3 regions of the Streptomyces sp. NPDC002793 genome follow, and region 3 is predicted to be linked to each of the others. Evidence: riboswitches for the same ligand, from Rfam matches in the RefSeq annotation. Region 3 holds a riboswitch; each other region holds the start of a gene.
What was found. Region 3 has a riboswitch for cyclic di-AMP ahead of ABT001_RS27410 (M23 family metallopeptidase). Riboswitches for the same ligand answer to the same signal wherever they lie in the genome.
Positions count from the first base shown of each region.

Region 1: another riboswitch for cyclic di-AMP. It lies ahead of ABT001_RS06260 (M23 family metallopeptidase); the one in region 3 lies ahead of ABT001_RS27410 (M23 family metallopeptidase).
Region 2: another riboswitch for cyclic di-AMP. It lies ahead of ABT001_RS25080 (M23 family metallopeptidase); the one in region 3 lies ahead of ABT001_RS27410 (M23 family metallopeptidase).

Region 1 covers NZ_JBEOVL010000005.1:14,848-22,458, reverse strand. The annotation lists gene ABT001_RS06280 (FAD-binding oxidoreductase) at 1-361, opposite strand, end outside; tRNA gene ABT001_RS06275 (tRNA-Met) at 754-827, shown strand; partial or broken gene ABT001_RS06270 (MerR family transcriptional regulator) at 922-1,020, shown strand; gene ABT001_RS06265 (PP2C family protein-serine/threonine phosphatase) at 1,157-2,314, shown strand; cyclic di-AMP (ydaO/yuaA leader) riboswitch at 2,548-2,700, shown strand; gene ABT001_RS06260 (M23 family metallopeptidase) at 2,712-3,752, shown strand; gene ABT001_RS06255 (aldo/keto reductase) at 3,901-4,845, shown strand; gene ABT001_RS06250 (PrsW family intramembrane metalloprotease) at 4,850-6,301, opposite strand; gene trmB (tRNA (guanosine(46)-N7)-methyltransferase TrmB) at 6,373-7,209, opposite strand; gene lhgD (L-2-hydroxyglutarate dehydrogenase) at 7,214-7,611, opposite strand, start outside.
Region 2 covers NZ_JBEOVL010000029.1:23,091-30,701, forward strand. The annotation lists gene ABT001_RS25070 (HPr family phosphocarrier protein) at 1-83, shown strand, start outside; gene ABT001_RS25075 (GntR family transcriptional regulator) at 256-951, opposite strand; gene ABT001_RS25080 (M23 family metallopeptidase) at 1,184-1,984, opposite strand; cyclic di-AMP (ydaO/yuaA leader) riboswitch at 1,998-2,166, opposite strand; gene ABT001_RS25085 (M16 family metallopeptidase) at 2,359-3,741, opposite strand; gene ABT001_RS25090 (M16 family metallopeptidase) at 3,768-5,135, opposite strand; gene ABT001_RS25095 (DNA gyrase/topoisomerase IV subunit A) at 5,384-7,611, shown strand, end outside.
Region 3 covers NZ_JBEOVL010000035.1:2,191-9,801, reverse strand. The annotation lists gene ABT001_RS27420 (STM4011 family radical SAM protein) at 1-92, shown strand, start outside; gene ABT001_RS27415 (SGNH/GDSL hydrolase family protein) at 150-977, opposite strand; gene ABT001_RS27410 (M23 family metallopeptidase) at 1,140-2,051, opposite strand; cyclic di-AMP (ydaO/yuaA leader) riboswitch at 2,056-2,213, opposite strand; gene ABT001_RS27405 (tyrosine-protein phosphatase) at 2,630-3,454, shown strand; gene ABT001_RS27400 (DUF6126 family protein) at 3,464-3,637, opposite strand; gene ABT001_RS27395 (helix-turn-helix domain-containing protein) at 3,746-4,366, opposite strand; gene ABT001_RS27390 (aspartate aminotransferase family protein) at 4,435-5,829, opposite strand; gene hpnH (adenosyl-hopene transferase HpnH) at 6,001-7,020, opposite strand; gene ABT001_RS27380 (phosphorylase family protein) at 7,027-7,611, opposite strand, start outside.

The DNA.
Region 1 (7,611 bases), on a different contig from region 3:
CGTGGGTCGCGTGGTCGAGATCACCCAGCGTCGCCCCGCCGTCGGCCTGGACGGTCTGGGTGGCCGGGTCGACCCGCACGCCGCGCATGGGTGACAGGTCGATCGTGACGGCGTCGTCACAGAGGCCGAGACCGGGGCCGCTGTGCCCGCCGCCCCTGACGGCCAGGTCCAGGCCGTGCTCGCGGACGAAGCCCACGGCTGCCATGACGTCCGCTGTGTCGCGGCACTCGACCACGGCTGCCGGCCGTTTGTCGATCATGGCGTTGTAGACCGTGCGGGCCCGGTCGTACTCCTGGTCGTCCGGGCCGATGACCGGCCCGCGCAGAGAGGTCCTCATCGTGTCGAGCAGGGCGCCGTCCATGACCGTCTCCTGACGCGCGTGCGCCCGGCCTCCCCTGCCGCCGTCGCATCGGGTGAGGCTGCTGGTCCGGCACCGGCACCCGGAGGATGCCGTGCGGGCGGGACCGAACACCGAAAGGCTTGCCCCTCCAGCGTCGCGCCGCTCCCCGTACCGCGCAATCGCGGAACGCCGCGCCCCCGGGGCATCCCGGCCTTCCAGACAGGCGGTACGCGAGACCGGAGTGCGGGAAAGGCTGCTGCTACGTCACCGAGCCCGTCAACTCTGCTTTCTGCGAGCCCTGTTGGTACATCGCCCAGGGGCGGTGGGGGCGCCCGCCGGGGGAGTGGGCGGGGGTGGCCGTCGTAATTGGTCGGAGCACCCTCCCGGATGCCGTAGAGTTGCAATCACAACGGCGCGGGGTGGAGCAGCTCGGTAGCTCGCTGGGCTCATAACCCAGAGGTCGCAGGTTCAAATCCTGTCCCCGCTACTAGAAGACAGAGGCCCGGATCCTTTCGAGGATCCGGGCCTCTGTCGTGTGACCCGTTCGTATGGGCCGGCGTCGGCGCGATGTGACATCGCCCGATCCGCGCTGCGGAAGGAACTACGATCGGCACGGAGACGGGACCGCCGTCTCCGTACGGGATGCACTGACGATCTACGCGCGGCACCGGCTCTCCGACTGGCCCCGGAAGGGCGGAGCTCCGGCGCACTCCTCCCTTTGGCCGATGACGGGTCGCCGCTCGGCGCGGCTCCGGCCAGCCTGGGTGGGGCGCGGTACCGTCCGCAGCCGTGGGTGGACCGGGTAGGAGTGCACAGGTGGGGAAGCGGGACGGACGGCGAGGGGGCGCGGCCGGGAACGTCCGTTCCCGGCGGCCCGTGCGCGCGCTGCCCGCGCTGATGATCTGCGCCGGGGTGGTCTTCGACCTCCTGACGCCGACGGAGGTCACCGCCGTGCCGCTCTTCGCGGCCGCTCCGCTGATCGCCGCCCCGTTCTACTCACTGGCCGGCACGGTGCGGGTCGGTGTGGCCTCGATCCTCGTCCTGCTCGCCATCCGGATCTCGGACGGCATGCTCGCCGCGGTCGTGCCGCTCACCGACCTCCTCACCCTGTGCACCGTCGCGGCGCTCTCGCTCGTCATCAACCGCGTCGTACGCCGCGGGAACGAGCAGCTGGCCTCGGCCCGGGTCATCGCGGAGACGGCGATGCGCGCGGTGCTGCCGACGCCCGAGGACCGGATCGGCGGGCTGCAGGTCGCCGCGAGGTACGAGGCGGCGCAGGCGGACGAGTTCGTGGGCGGCGACCTGTACGCCGTCGCCGACACTCCGTACGGCGTGCGCCTGGTCCTCGGTGACGTACGGGGCAAGGGGCTGGACGCCGTGGCGGCCGTGGCCGTCGTGATCGGGGCGTTCCGGGAGGCCGCGGAACAGGAGCTGTCGCTGGAGGGCGTGGTCCAGCGGCTGGAGCGGGCGCTGGCCCGTGAGGGCTCGCGGCGGGGCGGATTCGACACCGTGGAGGGGTTCGTGACCGCAGTCCTCGCGGAGATCCCGACCGGTTCGGACACGGTGCGGGTGGTCAACCGCGGTCACCCCGAACCGCTCGTGCTGCACGCGGACGGGGCGCTGGACGTGCTGTCGCCGACCGTGCCCGCGCTGCCGCTCGGGATGGGGCTGGGTGTGTGGCCGGACCGGTCGGACGAGTGGACGCTGCCGGCCGGTGCGATGTTCCTGGCGTTCACGGACGGGCTGTCCGAGGCGCGGGACGCGCACGGTGTCTTCTACGACCCGGCGGCCCGGCTGCGTGGCCGACTCTTCCCGGGGCCCGAGGAGCTGCTGTCCGCTCTCACCGACGACGTACGGCTGCACACCGGCGGCCGGTCGACGGACGACCTGGCGCTCCTCGCGGTCGGGCGTCCCGCGCGGGGGCAGCAGGAGCGGCGGACGACCGTGAAGATCGTGCGGCGGGACAGTGAATGACCGGTCGCGACAGTCGGTAGTCGAAGGACCCCGCTCCGCATAACATTTGACGCACCGTCAGAAACTGGCGTGTGGGTGAGGGGCACTCAAGTGGCCCGTTTGCGCCCGGTTGACCCCTGAAAGTCCACGCCGGAGCGGGGAATGATCTGCCGGAACAGCTTGGAATCGGACCCGGGTGTCTATTAACGTTCGATAACGCAGCGCGGTTGTACCTGTCGTCGCAAGAGGCGGCACCGTGCGCAGCGCCGAATTCCGCAAGGGAACCGGGGAACCACCTACATGGGGTGAATCGGACACCTGTGTCTCGCGAGAGACGAAGGGGCCCGTAGGAGACCTTCCTGCTCCGAACCCGTCAGCTAACCCGGTAGGCGAGAAGGAAGGAAAGGAGTGCGCCCACGTGGCGTCCAATCAGCCTGCCCCCGAGGCACCGTCATCCTTCAGGACCGGAAGTCTCGGTGATGAGGGCAGGACTTGGGAGGAATGGAACCCCACCGAGGAGTCCATCCGTCCCGTACGCGGCCGGCACCGCGTGGCCAAGCAGCGCGGTCTCGCCCGTAGCTCCACCGTCCTCGGCGTCGGTGTCATAGCGGCCGTCGGAGCGGGTGGCATGGCCACCGCCCAGAGCAAGCCGCCGGTCTCCATCTCTCTTCCCGATTCCATCGCGGACAATCTCCCCGACGCCAAGTCCCTGCCCGGCGTCGGTGCGTTCATGTCCGACGATTCCGACTCGGACCACGAGACCGTCGCCGCGTCCTCCCCGCTCACCACCGCCGGCATCACCGCCGCCGAGGCCGAGCAGGGCACCACCGACGCCGGCGAGGCGCTGCGCGCCCGCATCCTCCAGCAGGCCGAGCAGCAGCAGGCCGGAGCCGACGCCCAGGCCAAGGCCGCGGAGGAGCAGGCGGCGATCGAGGCGGCCGCGGCCCAGGCGGCGCAGCAGCAGAGCGACGCCGAGGCCGAGGCGGCAGCGAAGAAGAAGGCGGCGGAAGAAGCGGCGAAGAAGAAGGCGGAGGCCGAGCGCCTCGCCAAGCTCGCCGCGAGCTACGCCGTCCCGACCTCCTCGTACTACATCAGCTCCACCTTCGGCCAGTCCGGTTCGATGTGGTCCTCGGGCCACCACACCGGGCTGGACTTCGCGGCTCCGACGGGCACCCCGGTCAAGGCCGTCCACAGCGGCACGGTGAAGTCGGCCGGCTGGTCCGGCTCGTACGGCTACCGCACGGTCCTGGAACTCGACGACGGCACCGAGGTCTGGTACTGCCACCAGTCGTCGATGGACGTGTCCGCCGGTCAGCGGGTCACCACCGGCGAGACCATCGGCCGCGTCGGTGCGACCGGCAACGTGACCGGCGCGCACCTGCACCTGGAGATCCACACCGCGGACGGCTCGGGCATCGACCCGATGAGCTGGCTGCGCGGCAAGGGCCTCACGATCTGAGCCCTCGTGACCCCGGCGGCCCTGACGCACGACCCCCCGACGTCAGGGCCGCCGGCCTGTCCGGGGCCGGTGAGCGCCCGGGGCGTCGTCCCCTGGAGCCGCCCAGCCGGTCGGAATAGTTGCCTGAGCCGACCGGTTGTCCATGGGCATGACGTCTCTGCGCCCGCTCGGTTCGTCGAGCCTCAAGGTCTTCCCCCTCGCCCTCGGCGGCAACGTCTTCGGCTGGACGGCCGACGAGGAGCAAACCTTCGCCGTCCTCGACGCCTACGTGGCGGCGGGCGGCAACTTCATCGACACCGCCGACTCCTACTCGGCCTGGGCCCCGGGCAACGAGGGCGGTGAGTCGGAGACCCTGATCGGCAGGTGGCTGGCGGCCCGCTCCCGCCGCGACGACGTCGTCATCGCCACCAAGGTCGGCGCACACCCCGCGTACAAGGGGCTCTCGCCCACCACCGTGAAGCAGGCGGCCGAGGCGTCGCTGCGCCGGCTCGGCACCGACCACATCGACCTCTACTACACGCACTTCGACGACGAGAGCGTCCCCGTCGAGGAGATCATCACCGCCCTCGACCAGCTGGTGAAGGCCGGCACGGTGCGGGAGATCGCCGCCTCCAACATCAGCCCCGAGCGGCTCCAGGCCTCGCTGGACTTCTCCGAGCGCGAGGGCCTCGCCCGGTACGTGGCCCTGCAGCCGCACTACAACCTTGTCTCGCGCGACACCTACGAGGGCGCGCTCCAGGACACGGCGGCCGGGGCCGGCCTCGCCGCGGTCCCGTACTTCGCACTCGCCGCGGGCTTCCTCACCGGCAAGTACCGTCCGGGGGCGGCCGTCGAGAGCGCACGCGCCGAAGGCGCGGGCAAGCACCTGGAGACCGAGCGCGGACGCAAGGTGCTCGCGGCGCTCGACAGGATCGCCCAGGAACACGACGCCGAGATCGCCACGGTCGCCCTCGCCTGGCTGGCCGCCCGGCCGACCGTGACCGCACCGATCGCCTCCGCGCGTACGGTCGGACAGCTGCCGGCGCTGGTCGCGGTCGGCGAGCTGCGGCTGACCGAGCAGCAGGTGACGGAGCTGACCGAGGCGTCAGCCTGACCCTCTAACCGGGCGGTACGCGGTGCCCTCCGTCCTCCCGGTACGGGTTGTGGCCGCCGTAGTGCCGGTGCGGGGCGAGGAGATGCCCCGGAGGCGGCCCGCCGTGGGCGAACTGCCGGGGGAACTGCGGCGGGCCTGGCGGCCGGTGGGCCCGCAGCCGGCCCGTCGCGTGGGCCGCGTACATCAGGGCCGGACCCGCGATGTCCCGGCGCTGCCAGAGGTGGTGCAGCAACTCCTGCTCGCGTACGGCGAAGTCGTCCCCCGCCCCGTCGTGACGTGCCCTCCGGCGCAGCATGGCCAGCGAAGTCGCGAACGACTCGTACTCCGCGACGGCACGGGCCGCGGCCCGGCCCCGGGCGCGGTCCGGGTGGCCGTTCCAGTACCTGGCCATGTCCCGGGCCACGCCCCGTGCCCGCATCGAGGCCAGTGCGAGCGGCTCCGCGGAGCCCAGCCAGCCCGCCGCCGCGTACACCGGCAGTTCGGTGGAGAGCGTGCGCAGCTCCCGCCGGCGCGCCCAGACGGCCAGCCAGGTCACCAGACCGAAGGCCGGCACCATGAACGCGCCGTACACCGCGTAGAAGCCGTACGGGCCGAAGGACGACGAGCCGTTCCACAGGGCGTGCATGCCCATGGCGAGGACGAGTCCGAGCAGCGGCAGGACGATCCGGCGCACCCGGTGGCGTGCGCCGCCGAGCGCCGCGAGGCCGAAGCCGATGCCGGAGAGCACCGTGAACAGGGGGTGCGCGAACGGCGACATCACCACCCGGACGAAGAACGTCCCCACCGTCACGGAGGCGAAGCCCGTGGTCCCGAGCTGCTGGTCCTCGCCGAAGGCGTTGCCCAGGTAGAGGATGTTCTCGGTGAAGGCGAAGCCGGTCGCGGTGAATCCGGCGACCACGATGCCGTCGACGATCCCGCCGAACTGCCGTCTGCGGAAGAGGAAGATCAGCAGGACCGCGACGGCTTTCGCGATCTCCTCGACGACCGGGGCGACGACGGTGGCCCCGAGGGTGTCGGCGCTCGCCGGATCCGCGGTGGCCGTCGCTATCCACCGGGTCGCGAAGGAGTTCGCGATGATCGCCACGAGCGCGGCGGCGCACGCGCCCCAGGAGAAGGCGAACAGCAGATTCCGCCACGGGCCCGGCTCGACCCGGTCGAGCCACCGGAACGCGGCCATCAGCAGCGGCACGGGCAGCACGGCCAGGCCCAGCCCCACCAGGAAGCCCTCGGTCCCCGTCTGCCGGCGCACCAGGGCCAGGATCACCAGACCGCAGAGCGAGAGCACCGTGATCACCGCGCCGACGCGGAACGCCCTGCTGCGCCAGACCATGCCGACGATGCGGGGCCGGTAACGCCAATGGCCTCGCTCCGGGACGGCGCCCAGGAACTCGTCGAGCCGCTGCTCCTCGAGAACCGGGACGGCCGGCTGCTGGTGCTGCGCGGACCCCTCGGACACCTGACGACCCTAACCAGGGCCACTGACACCTGGCCATGCCGCGGGCGCGGGACCGGGCCGGTGATGGCTGATCAGCGGCGGGTGAACAGTACGTCGTGGACGACGTGGCCCTTGTCCAGACCCTGGCCCTCGAAGCGGGTCAGCGGCCGGAACGCGGGCCGGGGCGCGTAGCCGCCGTCCGCCTGGGTGTTCTCGTACAGGGGGTGCGCGGTGAGGACGTCCAGCATCTGCTCGGCGTACGGCTCCCAGTCCGTCGCGCAGTGGACGACGGCGCCGGGCCGCAGCCGCTGCGCCACCAGGTCGAGGAACTCCGGCTGGATCAGCCGGCGCTTGTGGTGCCGCTTCTTGGGCCAGGGGTCGGGGAAGAAGACCCGGAGGCCGTCCAGGGCGGCCGGCTCCAGCATCTCGCGGAGCAGGATGATCGCGTCGCCGTTGGCGACACGGACGTTGGACACCCCCGCCCGTTCCGCGAGGCCCAGCAGATTGCCCTGGCCGGGGGTGTGCACGTCGACGGCCAGGATCCCGGTGGTCGGGTCGTCGGCCGCCATCTGCGCCGTCGCCTCGCCCATGCCGAAGCCGATCTCCAGGACCACCGGGAGGCCGTCGAACAGGGTGGGGAGATCGAGGACGCTGCGGCCGTCGATGTCGAGCCCCCAGGTGGGCCACAGCCGCTGGAGGGCGTCCTCCTGGCCGGTGGTCACCCGGCTGCGGCGCGGCTGGAAGCTGCGGATCCGGCGCTCGTGGTGCGAGCCCGCCGGGTCGGCGGCCGGACCGCCGGGGAAGCGGGGCTCCTGGCGCAGCCTGCGCTGGCGTTCGAAGGAGGCGGCGCGCCTCGCCGCCGCGTCGTCCGCGTCCGGGGTGCCGGGCGTCTCCGGGGCGAGGCCGGGAGTCTCTGGGGTGGGGTTCACAGGCTCAGACACAATGACCCGATTCTACGGCGGGAGGCGTCCAGCCCGTCGCCCCGGCCCGCAGCAGGGCCCGGCGTGCCACCTCCCTCCCGATGGGCAGGGAGGCGGTGGCCGCGGGGGACGGGGCGTTCAGCACGTGCACGGTGTGCGGGGCGTCCCTGATCAGGAAGTCGTCGACCAGGGTGCCGTTCCGCAGGACCGCCTGGGCCCTGACACCGGCGGGGGAAGGCCGCAGATCTGCCTCCGTCACCTCTGGCAGAAGCCGCTGCACGGCGCGGGTGAACGCGGTCTTCGACAGCGATCTGTGCACCTCGCCCATCCCGTACCGCCAGTGCCGCCGGGCGATCCGCCAGGAACCGGGCCAGGCCAGGGTGGACGCAAGCTCGCGCGGGTGGACGACCG
Region 2 (7,611 bases), on a different contig from region 3:
AGGCGGACGACGCCGAGGCCGCCCTGGACCGCCTGGCGAAGCTGGTCGCCGAAGGGCTCGAGGAGCTTCCGGAGACCGTCTGATTCCGGGCGTCCCGAACTGGAATCATTTCCACGGAAAAGCCGCGGCACCCCCACGGGGAGCCGCGGCTTTTCACGTTTTCCGAACGAGGTCGGGGCTGAGCCCGGAAAACGAAATCAGGGCAGCACAAAGAAAGCCCCTCAATAATTATCCTCTTTGTATACGGTGCAATTGTTAATGGCGGACTCCCGCGATGTTTACGGGGTGTTGCGAAGTCCTCACCCGCGCCGGGCGCCCCGGCGGGTCCGTGCGCCGCAGCCGGTGGGCCGCGGTGGCCCGCTCGGCGTGCTGGGTGGCGAGCGCCCTGGCCCGCTCCGCGTCACGGCGCGCCACGGCGTCGACGAGAGCACCGTGCTCGGCCCAGAAGTCCGCGGGGCGGGCCGGCTGCTCGACGGCGTACATCCAGGCGATCTTGTGCCGGAGCTGGGTGAGCAGCGCTATCAGCGCGGGGCTGCCGGAGGCCTGTGCCAGCGTCTCGTGGAACCAGCCGCCCAGGGAGCGCAGATCCTCCCCCTCGCCCCTGCGCACCCGCTCCTGCCCCAGCCTGACCAGGCCTCGGAGCACTTTGAGGTGCGCCTCGGTGCGGCGCTGCGCGGCGCGGGCCGCCCCGAGTGGTTCCAGGAGCATCCGGATCTCCAGGAGGTCGGCGGCCTCCTGCTCCGTGGGCTCGGCGACGCAGGCACCGGCATGCCTGCGGGTGACGACGAACCCCTCGGATTCCAGGGTGCGCAACGCCTCGCGCACGGGGACGCGGGAGACGCCGTAGCGACGCGCGAGCACCTCTTCGGTGAGGCGGCTGCCGCGCTCGAAGACACCGGAGACGATGTCGTCACGGATTGCCGTGCATACCGAATGCGCGGGAATGCGCATGTCCGAACCTCCGCCTTAATCCCCGCGGAACGCGGCCGATCGACGCCTGTTCCGTGACTCTATTGCAACCGGCCACAATTTCCGATGGCGGGGTGGAATCCATGGATATCTTTTGGCCAAAAAGCACTTCCACGAGCCTTCCGCGACCCCTTCCGCGACCTCTTCCGGGACATGACGCAGGCCCCGGCGGATGCCGGGGCCTGCGTCGTGGGCGGTGTCGTGCGGCGTGCGGTCAGACCTGGACGCCGTGGGCACGGAGGTAGGCGACGGGGTCCATGTCCGAGCCGTACTCGGGGGTGGTCCGGGCCTCGAAGTGCAGGTGCGGTCCGGTGGAGTTGCCGGTCGAGCCGGACACACCGATCCGCTCACCCGAGCCGACGCTCTGGCCGACGGACACACCGATCGAGGAGAGGTGGCCGTACTGGGTGTACGTGCCGTCGTTCATGCGCAGCACGATGTTGTTGCCGTACGCGCCGCCCCAGCCCGCCTCGACGACCGTACCGGCGCCGACGGCGACGACGGAGGTGCCGGACGCCGCCTGGAAGTCCACGCCGGAGTGGCTTCCGGAGGACCAGAGCGCGCCGCCGGACTGATATCCGGTGGTCACGTGCGATCCGGCGACCGGGAGGTGGAAGGAGTTCAGCCGGGCCCGCTCGGCGGCGCGCGCCGCGCGCGCCTCGGCCTCGCGCGCCTCCGCGGCGCGGGCTTCGGCCTTGCGCTCGGCCTCCGCCTTCGCCTCGGCCTTTGCCTTGGCTTCCGCCTCGGCCTTCGCCTTCGCCTCGGCCGCGAGGTCGGCCTGGTGCTTCTGGGCCTTCGCCTGGGCGTCGATCTGGGCGGCGAGGGTGGTGTCGAGGGCGACGGTCTGGGTCAGGCCGGTGGCGGTGACGGCCTCGGAGTCCGCGGCGAGGGCCGGGGAGGCCGTGGTGCCGATGACACCGGCGGTGGCCAGGGCCGCGATGCCGGCGACCTCGGCGCTCTTGCGCGTCAGGCGGCTCGGGGCACGGTGCTTCCCGGTGGCACGGATGAACGCCATGGAGGGGCTGGTCCTTTCCTTCCTTCTCGCCTACCGGGTTAGCTGACGGGTTCGGAGCAGGAAGGTCTCCTACGGGCCCCCACACCTCGGACGAGGTGACAGGGATCCGATTCACCCCAGGGACTTCGTGGGTCCCCGGCTCCCCAGGCTCGCGCCTGACGGGGACTCGGCGATGGCTGCCCGGCGCCGCGGATGCGGCATTCGTCTGGCGGACAGCCGGGCCGACGCTAGGTCGGGGCCCTTCACGGCACCAAACAGAAAGGGCCTTTTGTCGCACATCCCACAGGATTAATAGGCATTTTCTTTACGAAACGGACACATGGCAGAACCCTGGCGCCCGGTGCACGCGCCAGGGTCCGTCATGTCCCGTTCCGTCAGCCGGTGACGACCGACACCTCGCCGATCCCCAGGGCCTTCACGGGCTCCGCGATCTGCGCGGCGTCCCCGACCAGGACGGTGACCAGCCGGTCGACCGGGAAGGCGTTGACCACGGCAGCGGTCGCCTCGACCGTGCCGGTCGCGGCCAGCCGGGCGTACAGCTGGGCCTGGTAGTCGTCCGGCAGGTGCTGCTCCACCTGGTCGGCCAGGGTGCCCGCGACGGAGGCCGCCGTCTCGTACTTCAGCGGGGCCACACCCACGAGGTTCTGCACGGCGGTCTCGCGTTCGGCGTCGGTGAGCCCCTCGGCCGCCAGGGTCCGCAGGACCTTCCACAGGTCGTCGAGCGCGGGGCCGGTGGACTCCGTGTCGACGGAGCCGCTGATGGCGAGCATCGCGGCGCCGGTCGCCCCGGAGGCGGACCCGGGTGCCGTCGAGCGCAGCACCTGCCCGAAGGCCCGGACGCCGTAGGTGTAGCCCTTCTCCTCGCGCAGCACACGGTCGAGCCGCGAGGTGAGGGTGCCTCCCAGGCAGTACGTGCCGAGGACCTGGGCCGGCCACACACTGTCGTGCCGGTCCGCTCCGATCCGGCCGATCAGCAGCTGGGTCTGCACGGCTCCGGGACGGTCGACGATGACCACACGGCCGGTGTCGTCCGCGGTGATCGGGGGCACCGGCCGGGCCTGGCCGGCGTTGCCCGACCAGTCCCCGACGGTGTCGGAGAGCAGCGCGTCCAGGTCCACCTCGGTGAGGTCGCCGACGACGACCGCCGTCGCGGTGGAGGGGCGGACATGGGCGTCGTAGAAGGCGCGTACGGCGGCGGCGTCGATCCGCCGGACCGTCTCCTCGGTGCCCTGGCGCGGGCGCGACATCCGCGCCGTGGCGGGGAAGAGCTCCTTGGAGAGCTGCTTGGCGGCCCGGCGGGCCGGGTTGGCCTGCTCGTGCGGGATCTCGTCGAGGCGGTTGCCCACCAGGCGTTCGATCTCGCTCTCCGCGAAGGCCGGGGCGCGCAGTGCCTCGGCGACCAGACCGAGGGCCTTGGCCAGCCGGGAGACCGGGACCTCCAGGGAGACTCGCAGACCCGGGTGGTCCGCGTGCGCGTCCAGCGTGGCGCCGCACCGCTCCAGCTCGGCGGCGAACTCCTCCGCCGAGTGCTTGTCCGTACCCTCGGACAGGGCGCGCGCCATGATCGTGGCCACACCGTCCAGGCCCTCGGGCTCGGCGTCCAGCGGGGCGTCGAGGAAGATCTCCACGGCGACGACCTGCTGGCCGGGGCGGTGACAGCGCAGCACGGTCAGCCCGTTGGGCAGGGCGCCGCGTTCGGGCGCGGGAAAGGCCCAGGGCCGGGCCTCACCGGCGGTCGGCTGCGGGTGGTACTCCATCGCTACTCCAGTCACGGCGGCGTCGGTCACTTGTCGGCCCCCTCGTGCGCGTCGGTCTCGTGCGCGTCGGTGCCGTCCGTCTCGTCGGCCGGTTCGAGCGGCTCGTAGACCAGGACCGCACGGTTGTCGGGACGCAGATGCGCCCTTGCGGCGGCCTTGACCTCGTCGGCCGTCACGTCGAGCACCCGGCCCACCGCGGTCAGTGCGAGCTGCGGGTCGCCGAACAGGACGGCGTACCGGCACAGTTCGTCCGCGCGGCCGGCGACCGTGCCGAGCCGGTCCAGCCACTCACGCTCCAGCTGGGCCTGGGCGCGCTCCATCTCCTCGGGCGTGGGGCCCTCCTCGGCGAAGCGGGCGAGCTCCTCGTCGACGGCCTCCTCGATCCGGGGCACCTCGACGCCGCCGGACGTCTTGACGTCCAGCCAGCCGAGCGAGGGAGCGCCGGCCAGCCTGAGCAGACCGAATCCGGCGGCGACCGCCGTACGGTCGCGGCGGACCAGGCGGTTGTGCAGGCGGGAGGACTCGCCGCCGCCGAGCACGGTCAGCGCGAGGTCCGCGGCGTCGCACTCGCGCGTGCCGTCGTGCGGCAGCCGGTAGGCGGCCATCAGCGCACGCGCGGGGACCTCCTCCTCGACCACTTCGCGCAGCTGTTCGCCGATGACGGCGGGCAGCGAGCCGTCGCGCGGGGGCTGCTTGCCGTCGTGGGAGGGGATGGAGCCGAAGTACTTCTCGACCCACGCGAGCGTCTGCTCCGGGTCGATGTCCCCGACCACCGAGAGCACCGCGTTGTTCGGCGCGTAGTACGTCCGGAAGAACGCCTGCGCGTCCTCCAGGGTCGCCGCGTCCAGGTCGGCCATCGAACCGATCGGCGTGTGGTGGTAGGGGTGGCCCTCCGGGTAGGCGAGGGCGGTGAGCTTCTCGAACGCGGTGCCGTACGGGACGTTGTCGTAGCGCTGGCGGCGCTCGTTCTTGACGACGTCGCGCTGGTTCTCCATGGACTCCTCGTCGAGCGCGGCGAGCAGCGAGCCCATCCGGTCGGCCTCGAGCCACAGGGCCAGCTCCAGCTGGTGCGTGGGCATCGTCTCGAAGTAGTTGGTGCGCTCGAAGCTGGTGGTGCCGTTGAGGGAGCCGCCCGCCCCCTGCACCAGCTCGAAGTGCCCGTTCCCCTTGACCTGGCCCGAACCCTGGAACATCAGGTGCTCGAAGAGGTGAGCCAGGCCTGTGCGTCCCTTGACCTCGTGCCGGGAGCCGACGTCGTACCAGAGGCAGACCGCGGCGACGGGGGTCAGATGGTCCTCGGAGAGCACCACGCGCAGGCCGTTGGCCAGACGGTGCTCGGTCGCCGTCAAGCCGCCGGAGCCGGCCTGGGCTGTGGCCGTGTGACCCATGGGCATGTACGTCCCTTCGATCGGTACAGGGTTTCCTGCCGGACCTGCCACTCTAAGACCAAGCGCACGGGCACCTGGCGAAGTTCCCGTCGGGTGAATGTTGTCGTAGATGCTGCCGTAAACAGGGGCTCTGGGGAGGCCCCGGGGGCCGTTTCGGACGGGTCGAGGTCGGCGTCGTCAGTGCGGCGGTCCACAATGGTCGGCGTCAGAACCTGAGGTTGCCCGACAGAATCTGTGAAGGAGTCGCAGCCGCGATGGCCCGCCGCAGCACGAAAACCCCGCCGCCGGACGACTTCGAGGAGAAGATCCTCGACATCGACGTCGTCGACGAAATGCAGGGCTCCTTCCTCGAGTACGCGTACTCGGTGATCTACTCCAGGGCGCTGCCCGATGCCCGCGACGGCATGAAGCCCGTGCACCGCCGCATCGTGTCCCAGATGAACGAGATGGGACTGCGCCCCGACCGCGGCTACGTGAAGTGCGCCCGCGTCGTGGGCGAGGTGATGGGCAAACTGCACCCGCACGGTGACGCGTCGATCTATGACGCACTGGTGCGCATGGCACAGCCGTTCTCGATGCGCCTGCCCCTCGTCGACGGGCACGGCAACTTCGGTTCGCTGGGCAACGACGACCCGCCGGCCGCCATGCGGTACACCGAGTGCCGGATGGCCGACGCCACGACCCTGATGACGGAGTCGATCGACGAGGACACCGTCGACTACCAGTCCAACTACGACGGCCAGGAGCGGGAGCCGGTCGTCCTCCCGGCGGCGTACCCGAACCTCCTGGTCAACGGCGCTTCCGGGATCGCGGTCGGCATGGCGACCAACATGCCCCCGCACAACCTCGGCGAGGTCATCGCCGCCGCCCGCCACCTGATCCGGCACCCGGGCGCCGACCTCGAGACGCTGATGCGCTTCGTCCCGGGACCCGACCTGCCCACCGGTGGCAGGATCGTGGGTCTCGGCGGCATCAAGGACGCGTACGCCGCCGGGCGCGGCACGTTCAAGATCCGCGCCACGGTCGCCATAGAGAGCGTCACGGCCCGCCGTAAGGGTCTCGTCGTCACCGAACTGCCCTTCACCGTCGGGCCGGAGAAGGTGATCGCCAAGATCAAGGACCTCGTCGGCTCGAAGAAGCTGCAGGGCATCGCGGACGTCAAGGACCTCACGGACCGGGCGCACGGTCTGCGTCTGGTGATCGAGGTCAAGAACGGCTTCGTGCCGGAGGCCGTGCTGGAGCAGCTCTACAAGCTGACGCCGATGGAGGAGTCCTTCGGCATCAACAACGTGGCGCTGGTCGACGGACAGCCGCTCACCCTGGGGCTGAAGGAGCTCCTGGAGGTCTATCTCGACCACCGCTTCGACGTGGTGCGCCGGCGCAGCGAGTTCCGCAGGACCAAGCGCCGCAACCGGCTGCACCTGGTCGAGGGCCTCCTCGTGGCGCTGCTCGACATCGACGAGGTCATCCGTCTCATCCGGGACAGCGACAACTCGGCGCAGGCGAAGGAGCGCCTGATGGAGCGCTTCTCGCTGAGCGAGATCCAGACCCAGTACATCCTGGACACCCCGCTGCGCAGGCTCACCCGCTTCGACCGGATCGAGCTGGAGACCGAGCGCGACACGCTCGACGCGGAGATCGCCGAGCTGACCGCGATCCTGGAGTCGGACGCCGAACTGCGCAAGCTGGTCTCGTCCGAACTGGCAGCGGTGGCTAAGAAGTTCGGCACCGACCGGCGCACGGTGCTGCTGGAGTCGGCGGGTTCCCAGATCGCCTCGGTGCCGCTGGAGGTCGCCGACGACCCGTGCCAGGTGCTTCTGTCCTCGACCGGCCTGCTGGCCCGCACGGCCAACGCGGAGCCGGTCGCCCAGGCCGAGGACGCCCGGCGCACCAAGCACGACGCGATCGTCTCGGCCGTCGCCGCGACCGCACGCGGGGAAGTGGGCGCGGTGACGTCCGCGGGACGCCTGCTCCGGCTGTCGGTGATCGATCTCCCGCAGCTGCCGGACACCCACGCGGCTCCGAACCTGTCGGGCGGGGCCCAGATCTCGGAGTTCCTCAGCCTGGAGGCGGACGAGGAGCTGGTCTGCCTCACCACCCTGGACGAGGACGCGCCCGGCCTGGCCATCGGCACCCTGCAGGGGGTGGTGAAGCGTGTGGTGCCCGACTACCCGGCCAACAAGGACGAGTTGGAGGTCATCTCGCTGAAGGACGGTGACCGTGTCGTCGGCGCCACCCAACTGCGTACGGGCGAGGAGGACCTGGTCTTCATCACGTCCGACGCGCAGTTGCTGCGCTACCCGGCCGCGTCGGTGCGTCCCCAGGGACGCGCGGCGGGCGGTATGGCCGGCATCAAGCTCACCGAGGGCGCCGGTGTCCTCTCGTTCACCGCGGTGGATCCCTCGGCGGACGCCGCGGTGTTCACGATCGCCGGGTCGCACGGCACTCTGGACGACTCCGAGCGGACCTGGAAGCTCACCCC
Region 3 (7,611 bases):
GGATACCCGCCGGTCCCGCACGGCCGGTCACTCCGGACGGGCTCGTGACGCCGGGCCCGGCCCGGCGCCCGCTTCCCCTCGTCAGCCGCTGACGCTGTGCGGGCGGTCGCGACCTACCCAGGCGGCCGGGACGGCGGTCGGAGCGCCGGTCAGAGCGGCAGCAGGTCCGGGCGCTTGGCCTCGACGTGGTCCCCGGAGGACTCCCCACGCAGCCGGCGGCCGATCCACGGGACGAGGTACTCACGCGCCCACTGGATGTCGTCGCGCCGAAGATCGAGCGTTCCACGCTGCGCCTGCGGGGGCCACACCTGGTCGGGGTCGGTCGGCACGCCGAGACCGAGGACCTGGGCCGCGCGCAGCGCGACCCGGGTGTGTCCCTCCGGCGAGAGGTGCAGCCGGTCGCTGTCCCAGGCCCGCCTGTCCTGCACGGAGCGCAGGGACCACAGGTCCAGCACCGGGCAGTCGTAACGGTCGGCGATGGACCGGACGTGCGCGGTGTACATGGCGATCTTGCCCCGCAGGTGCTTGAGCACGGGGATACCACGGGTGTCGAAGCCGGTGGTGACCATGACGGTGCCGACCGACCGGGTCAGCTCGGCCACCGCGCGCTCGAAGCGTTCCGCCACGTCGTCCGGGTCGGACCCGGGACGGAGGATGTCGTTGCCGCCCGCGCAGAAGCTCACCAGGTCAGGTGCCAGCTCCTTGGCGCGGGGGACCTGTTCCTCGACTATCTGGTCGAGGAGGCGTCCGCGTACGGCGAGATTGGCGTACCGGAAATTCCCGTGCGGGTCGTCCGCGGGGCCGACCACCGCATCGGGTACCGGGAGCTGGTCCGCGAGGAGAACCGCGAACCGGTCCGCCCAGCCGACGAGCCTCCCGTCGGGGCCGGGGTCTCCGACGCCCTCGGTGAAGCTGTCGCCAATCGCTGCGTACGACCCGATGATGCCTCGTTGATTTTTTCTCGAATCGTCTGCCACAAGTGCTTATCCTGCACCTTCGAATGTGACCTACGCGACCGTAATATGGGGTTGACGGTGGGTGAGAAAGACCACCCGGTCAGTTTTTGGTAAAGCCGGAATAAGGAAGAGGGGCGGTGCGCCGCGCGCACCGCCCCTCTTCCCGTCCCCGGGTGGCGTGTCTCAGATGGAGACGCCGTGCGACCGCAGGTAGGCGATCGGGTCGACGTCCGAGCCGTAGCTCGGGCCGGTCCGGACCTCGAAGTGGAGGTGCGGGCCGGTGGAGTTGCCGGTGGAGCCGGAGAGGCCGAGCTGCTGGCCGCCGGTGACGCTCTGGCCGGCCGAGACCCCGAGCGAGGACAGGTGGGCGTACTGGGAGTACATGCCGTCGCTGTGCTGGACGACGACCTCGTTGCCGTAGGAGCCGCTCCAGCCGGCGGAGACCACGGTGCCCGGGCCGATGGACCGGACACCGGTGCCGGAGGCCGCCTGGAAGTCGGAGCCCGTGTGGTAGCCGCTGGACCAGCTGGCACCGGACGCGCGGTACTGGGTGGTGACGTTGGCGTTCTCGACCGGGGTCGCCCAGCCGGAGCTGTCGCTCTCCGACGCACCGGAGTCGGTGGTCTTCGCGGCCGTCTCCTCGGCCGCGGCCTGCTTCTCGACCGGAGCGGCGGCCTTCGGGGCCGAGGGGGCGGCCTTGGAGGGCGCGGCCTCGGTGGACTTCTCGGCGGATCCGGACGCCTTGGCGCCGAGGGTCAGCTTCATGCCCGGAATGATCAGGCTCGGGTTCTCGCCGACGACGTCACGGTTGTCCTGGTACAGCTTCTGCCAGCCGCCCTTGACCTTCTTGTCGGCCGCGATCTTCGCCAGGTAGTCGCCGGAGACCACGGAGTAGGTCTTCGCGGAGCTCTTCGCCGCCGAGGCGGGGGCGCTCTGCGAGGCGGACGTGACGGCCGGCGCGGCCTGCTCGGCGGCATGGGCGCCGGTGGCGCCGAGCAGCGGGAGGGCGAGAACGGCGCCGCCGGTCCCTGCGGCGAGGACGCCTCGGGCGATCGGGCCGGACTTCGGACGACGGTGCTTGCCTTGTGCGGGCATGGGGAATTCCTCTCCGGCGCCTACGAGGTGAGCTGTCGGGTTCGGACTGGAGATGCCCGGCCGCGCGGTGCGCGGCTTTACCCCTAGCCGTACGGATCCCTCCGGCCGGCGGCCTACCTGGTTCCCCCGTTCCTGCCACACGTGAGTCGGTGCGGATTCCGGGCGGCGGCAGGATTAGGCGTTCCGTCCGGATTGAGGGTGACCGTAGGCGAGCCGGGACGCCGTGAACAAGCCACTGATCGCCAACCGGAATCCACGCTTCATTTCCGGTGCGGAATTCCCGTCACACTCCGTGGATTACGGATCTTGGCTTTCCGCACGGCGTCCGGAATACCCTCCGGCCCCTTCACCACGCACCGTCACGGATATGATCCCGCTCACCCACCGCAACCCATCTCCCCCATAAGCGGGGCATGTTCTGCTAAATGCGCCAATACGGACACGCCTTCGGCGTCGACCGGCCACCCGGACCGATGTAACAGGAGCATGAACGGTTGCCCGTTGCGGCCGTGTCGTATCGTCGCGGACGTGCCCCCGTCGGCGAGCGGCGCCGACGCCCGACACTCACAGGAGCCCTTGTGACGCAGCTGCCAGAGGTCCCGCCCACCGGCCCCGAACCGACCGAGGCCGGCCTGACCGGTGTCCGCAACTTCCGTGACGTCGGCGGGCTTCCGACCGTGGACGGTCGCACCGTCCGGTACGGGCGCCTCTTCCGCAGCGGCCACCTCGCCCATGCCACCGAGACCGACACCGCCTTCCTCGCCGGGCTCGGCCTGCACACGGTCTTCGACTTCCGCAACGCCGCCGACCACAAGCTCGACGGGTACGACGTGGAGCTGCCGGGCGTCCGGAACGTCAGCATTCCCCTCTCCGACCCCGCCGACGGCGCGGAGTTCTGGCGGCTGGTGCGCGACGGGAACATCCAGCAGCTCCGCTCGATCCTGGCCGACGGCAAGGGAACGGAGCGCATGGTCTCCTCGTACCGCTCGATCATCAGGGACCGCACCGCCGAACACAGCCGCGTCCTGCACGCGCTGGCCGAGGACAGCGTTCCGGCGCTGATGCACTGCGCGGCGGGCAAGGACCGGGCCGGGCTGTCGATCGCGATCTCGCTGCTCGCCGTCGGCGTCGAGAAGGAGGCCATCGAGGCCGACTACCTCAAGTCGAACGACGCGCACCGCCGGTACAGGGTGCGGCGCAGCGACACCTCGTCGGCGGGGATGTCCGACGAGGTGATGGAGCTGCTCGATCCGCTCTTCGGCGCACACGCCGGATACCTCGACGCGGCGTTCACCACCATCGAGGAGATATGGGGCAGCACGGACCGCTATCTCCTCGAAGGGCTGAAGATCAGCCACGGGACCCGCGCGAAACTGCGGGAGCGCCTCGTCGAGGGCGTGTGACGCCGGGGCTCAGCCCTCGCCTGCCACGGTGAAGAGGAGAAAGAGGAAGGCCGCGATGACGTGTCCGGCCACGAGGTAGGCGAAGAGCCGGATCACGACACCGCGGGGCATCCGCCGCTCCTGGCTGTCCGCACTCTTCGCCGTGCGCGGGGTGAGCGGGTCGTAGTACTCCGAATCGGACATGACGGTCCTCTCTTCCGGCCGCTCGGGCCGGGTGGCGGCGGATGCCCGGTGAGGGGCGCCCGGTGGGACGTTCGGGAGGGGTGCGCGGTGAGGGGGTGGGCGGCGGGATCAGACCCGGTGGACCCCGCTGCCCAGGCACAGCTCGGCGGCGGGGCTCTGCAGCAGGGTGTGGACGAAGAGCAGGCGTGCCCCACCGGTGTCGAGGGCCGCGATCCGGTGCGGGGTCAGCGAGTCGAAGTGCGCGCTGTCACCCGGATCGAGGTCGTGCACGGTCTCCCCGAGTACGACCCGCAGCCGGCCGTCGAGGACGTACAGCCACTCCTCCCCGGGGTGCACGCGTACGAGATCACCCTCGGTGCCGTACGGGACGCGGACGCGCAGGGCCTGCATGGCGCGGCCCGATCCGCCCGCCTGCCGGTAGAGCCAGCCGCCCGCCCCCGCGCCGCCCGGCGTGCCGTCGAGCGGGCCGCCGCGGACGATCGCGTCACGTTCGGGGGGCATCTCACCCAGGAGCTCCGAGACGGTCGTACCGTAGACACGGGCGAGCCCCAGCAGCATCGGCAGCGAGGGCTGCCTCCGGCCCGTCTCGAGACGGGAGAGGTGGGCCGGGGAGAGCGCGGCCCGGCCGGCCGCCGCCTCCAGGGTCAGGCCGCGATTACGGCGCAGATCGCGTAGGCGCGGAGCGATCCCAGGGATTTCGTCGGCCACCCCACCGTCAGGAGGATTCATTCCTCCATTGGGCCAGGATCTTTCCCCTGAGGCAAATAACTTGCCTCAGGGGCAAATTCCGATCGGCCTCAGCGGTTGGCGACCGCCTGTTTCACCAGGGTCCTGCCGAAGTCCCACATCAGCCCGCCCCCGCTGTGCGCGTCGTCCATCACGGCGGTGAAGGCGGTCACGAAGCGATCGACCTCCGGTTCCCCGATGACCAGAGGCGGGATCAGCTTGATCACCTCCAGATGGTCGCCGGAGACCTGGGTGAGGATCCGGTGCTTCTGCAGCAGCGGCACCACCACCATCTGCGCGAAGAGCCCCTTACGGGCGGCCTGCAGCATCGTCCAGCGGCCACGGAGCTTGAGGGACGTCGGCCGGCCGAACTCGATGCCGATCATCAGACCCCGGCCGCGCACCTCGTGCAGCAGCTCGTAGCGGTCGATGAGCGCGGTCAGCCGTTCGCGCAGCAGATCCCCCGTGCGACGGGCGTTCGCAACGGTCTCCTCCTGCTCCATGACGGCGAGGACGGCGAGCCCGGCCGCCATGGCCTGGGCGTTGGATCCGAAGCTCGCGGAGTGGACGAGGACCCGGTCCATCGACGAGTAGACGCGCTTGAAGATCCAGTCCTTGCCGAGCGTCGCGCCGACCGGCACGTAGCCTCCGGAGAGGGCCTTGGCCACGCAGAGCAGATCGGGTTCGACCCCCTCCTCGTGCTGGTAGGCGTAGAAGTCACCTGTCCTCCCGAGCCCGGTCTGCACCTCGTCCGCGATGAGCACGGCCTTGTGCCGGTGCAGCAGCTCCTGCGCCTCGCGCAGGAAGCCCGGCGGTGAGGCGTGGACGCCCTTGCCCTGGATCGGCTCCACGACCAGCCCGGCCACGTCACCGCGCCTCAGTTCACGCCGCAGCGCGTCGAGGTCGCCGAGCGCGATGGCCGTGTCGGGCAGCAGGGGTGCGAAGCCGTCCCGGAAGCCCCTCTCCCCGTTGACGGACAGCGATCCGGTCGTCAGCCCGTGGAAGGCGTGGTCACAGTAGAGGACGCGCGGCTTGCCGGTGGCGTACCGGGCGAACTTCAGGGCGGTCTCGACCGCTTCCGTACCGCTGTTTCCGAAGAACACCCGGTCCAGGTGCGGGCTGTGCGCCAGCAGCTTCTCGGCCAGCAGTCCGGGCAGCGGCTGGCAGTCGAAGCGGGTGAGGTCCGCGAGCGAGGCGTCGAGGACGTCGTGGAGCGCCTGTCGTACGACGGGGTGGTGCCTGCCGAGCCCCATGACGCCGAAGCCGGCGAGCATGTCGAGGTAGTCGTTGCCCTCGGCGTCCCAGAAGTGGGCGCCCTCCGCCCGCTCGTAGACCTTGTCGAAACCGAGGGTGTGGAGCATCCGCGGCAGCTGGTGGTTGAGGTGCCTGGTGTGCAGCTCGTAGCGTTCGGCGCCTCGTTCCGCGAGGAGCCGCGCCAGGTCGAAGCCCGGCTGTTCGTCCTTCATGCCCGTTCTCCTTCGGCACGGTCCGCTCTCCCACCGGCGTGCGGCGCTCCGGCACCGCACCGACGCGTCCGGTGATCTCCACACCCTGGTCCTGCACCCGGCCCACGGCCGCGGCCGGAACCCCGCTGGGGCTCCGGCCTCCTCCTGCCTCCCGGACCAGGGCTCATGGCGTCAGCGGTTCCCTCCGATGGTCTCCCTGGCCGCTCGCAGGGACTCCTTGAGCGACCCCATGGTGGCGAGTACCGCGGTGGGCTCGTATCCGCAGTGCGCCATGCAGTTGGCGCAGCGGGGGTCCTTGCCACGGCCGTACTTGTCCCAGTCGGTGTCCTCGATGAGTTCCCGGTAGGTGGGCACGTACCCGTCGCTCATCAGGTAGCAGGGCCGCTGCCAGCCGAAGAGCGAGTAGTTGGGGATCGCCCAGGCCGTGCACGGGAAGTCGGCCTTGCCCTCCAGGAAGTCCAGGAAGAGCGGGGAGTGGTTGAGCCTCCAGCGGCTCCGGTTGCCTCCCGCGAAGGCCTTCTTGAAGAGTTCGCGGGTCTGCTCGACACCCAGGAAGTGCTCCTGGTCGGGTGCCTTCTCGTAGGCGTAGGCGGGCGAGATCATCATCTCGTCGACCTTCATCTCGTCATTGAGGAAGTTCAGCACCTCGATGACCGTCTGCGGGGTGTCGGTGTTGAAGAAGGTGGAGTTGGTCGTCACCCGGAAGCCGCGTCGCTTGGCCTCCTTCATCGCCTCCACCGCTTCGTCGAAGACGCCTTCCTTGGCGACCGACTCGTCGTGCCGTTCCCGCAGCCCGTCGATGTGCACGGCGAAGGCGAAATAGGGCGACGGGGTGAACTTGTCGAGCTTCTTGCGCATCAGCATGGCGTTGGTGCAGAGGAAGACGTACTTCCTCTTGGCCACCAGCTGGCGCACGATCTCGTCGATCTGAGGGTGCATCAGCGGCTCGCCGCCGGCGATGGAGACCATCGGGGCACCCGATTCCAGCACCGCCCCGACCGCCTGCGCGACCGGCATGCGCTGCTTGAGCACTCCGGCCGGGTGCTGGATCTTGCCACAGCCCTCGCACGCCAGGTTGCAGGCGAACAAGGGCTCCAGCTCGACGATCAGCGGGAATTTCTCCCGCTTGCGGAGCTTCTGTTCGAAGAGATACGTCGCGACCTTGATGGACTGACGGAGCGGCATGGCCATCTGGGCTCACCTCCTGGGGAGCAGCAAAGATCGGTGCCATTCATGGAAAGCCGGCAGGACGGCACGGAGAACACGGAATGCCGATATTCCACCGCGGACCGTGCTGATACGGACGAGCTCATGCTCTGGAGCGTCCACGACCACCCGTACGGCGGCAACGGGGCGTGGCCCCGTCCGCACGGCGGTGCGGAGCGTGGCAGCGGACTCCATGTCCACCGCGATGGCACCCGTGGCCCGGAGCCCGGCCCGCTCCGGGCCCCGGACGACGTGCCCCGAGCCGTTCAGCGGGCCGGTGTGGACCGTGCGGCCGGGCACCGCTCTGACCAGGGCGTCGACCAGCAGGCCGGTACCCGTGCAGGCCGTGGTGCCCGCGGAGTCCCGGGTCTCCTCGGCCACCACGAGGTCACCCGGGTGCATGCCGGGTTCCAGCCCGGCGCAGAAGCCGGAGGCGATGACCGCCGTGCCTCCGGCCCCCTGCTGTCCCAGCGCCACCCGGACGGCGTTCTCCGCCGCCCGGGGGCCCATCCCCGACCTGATGATGCTCACCGGGCCGGGGCCGGGGACCCCGTCGCCCCTCCTGCCGGTGCGGAG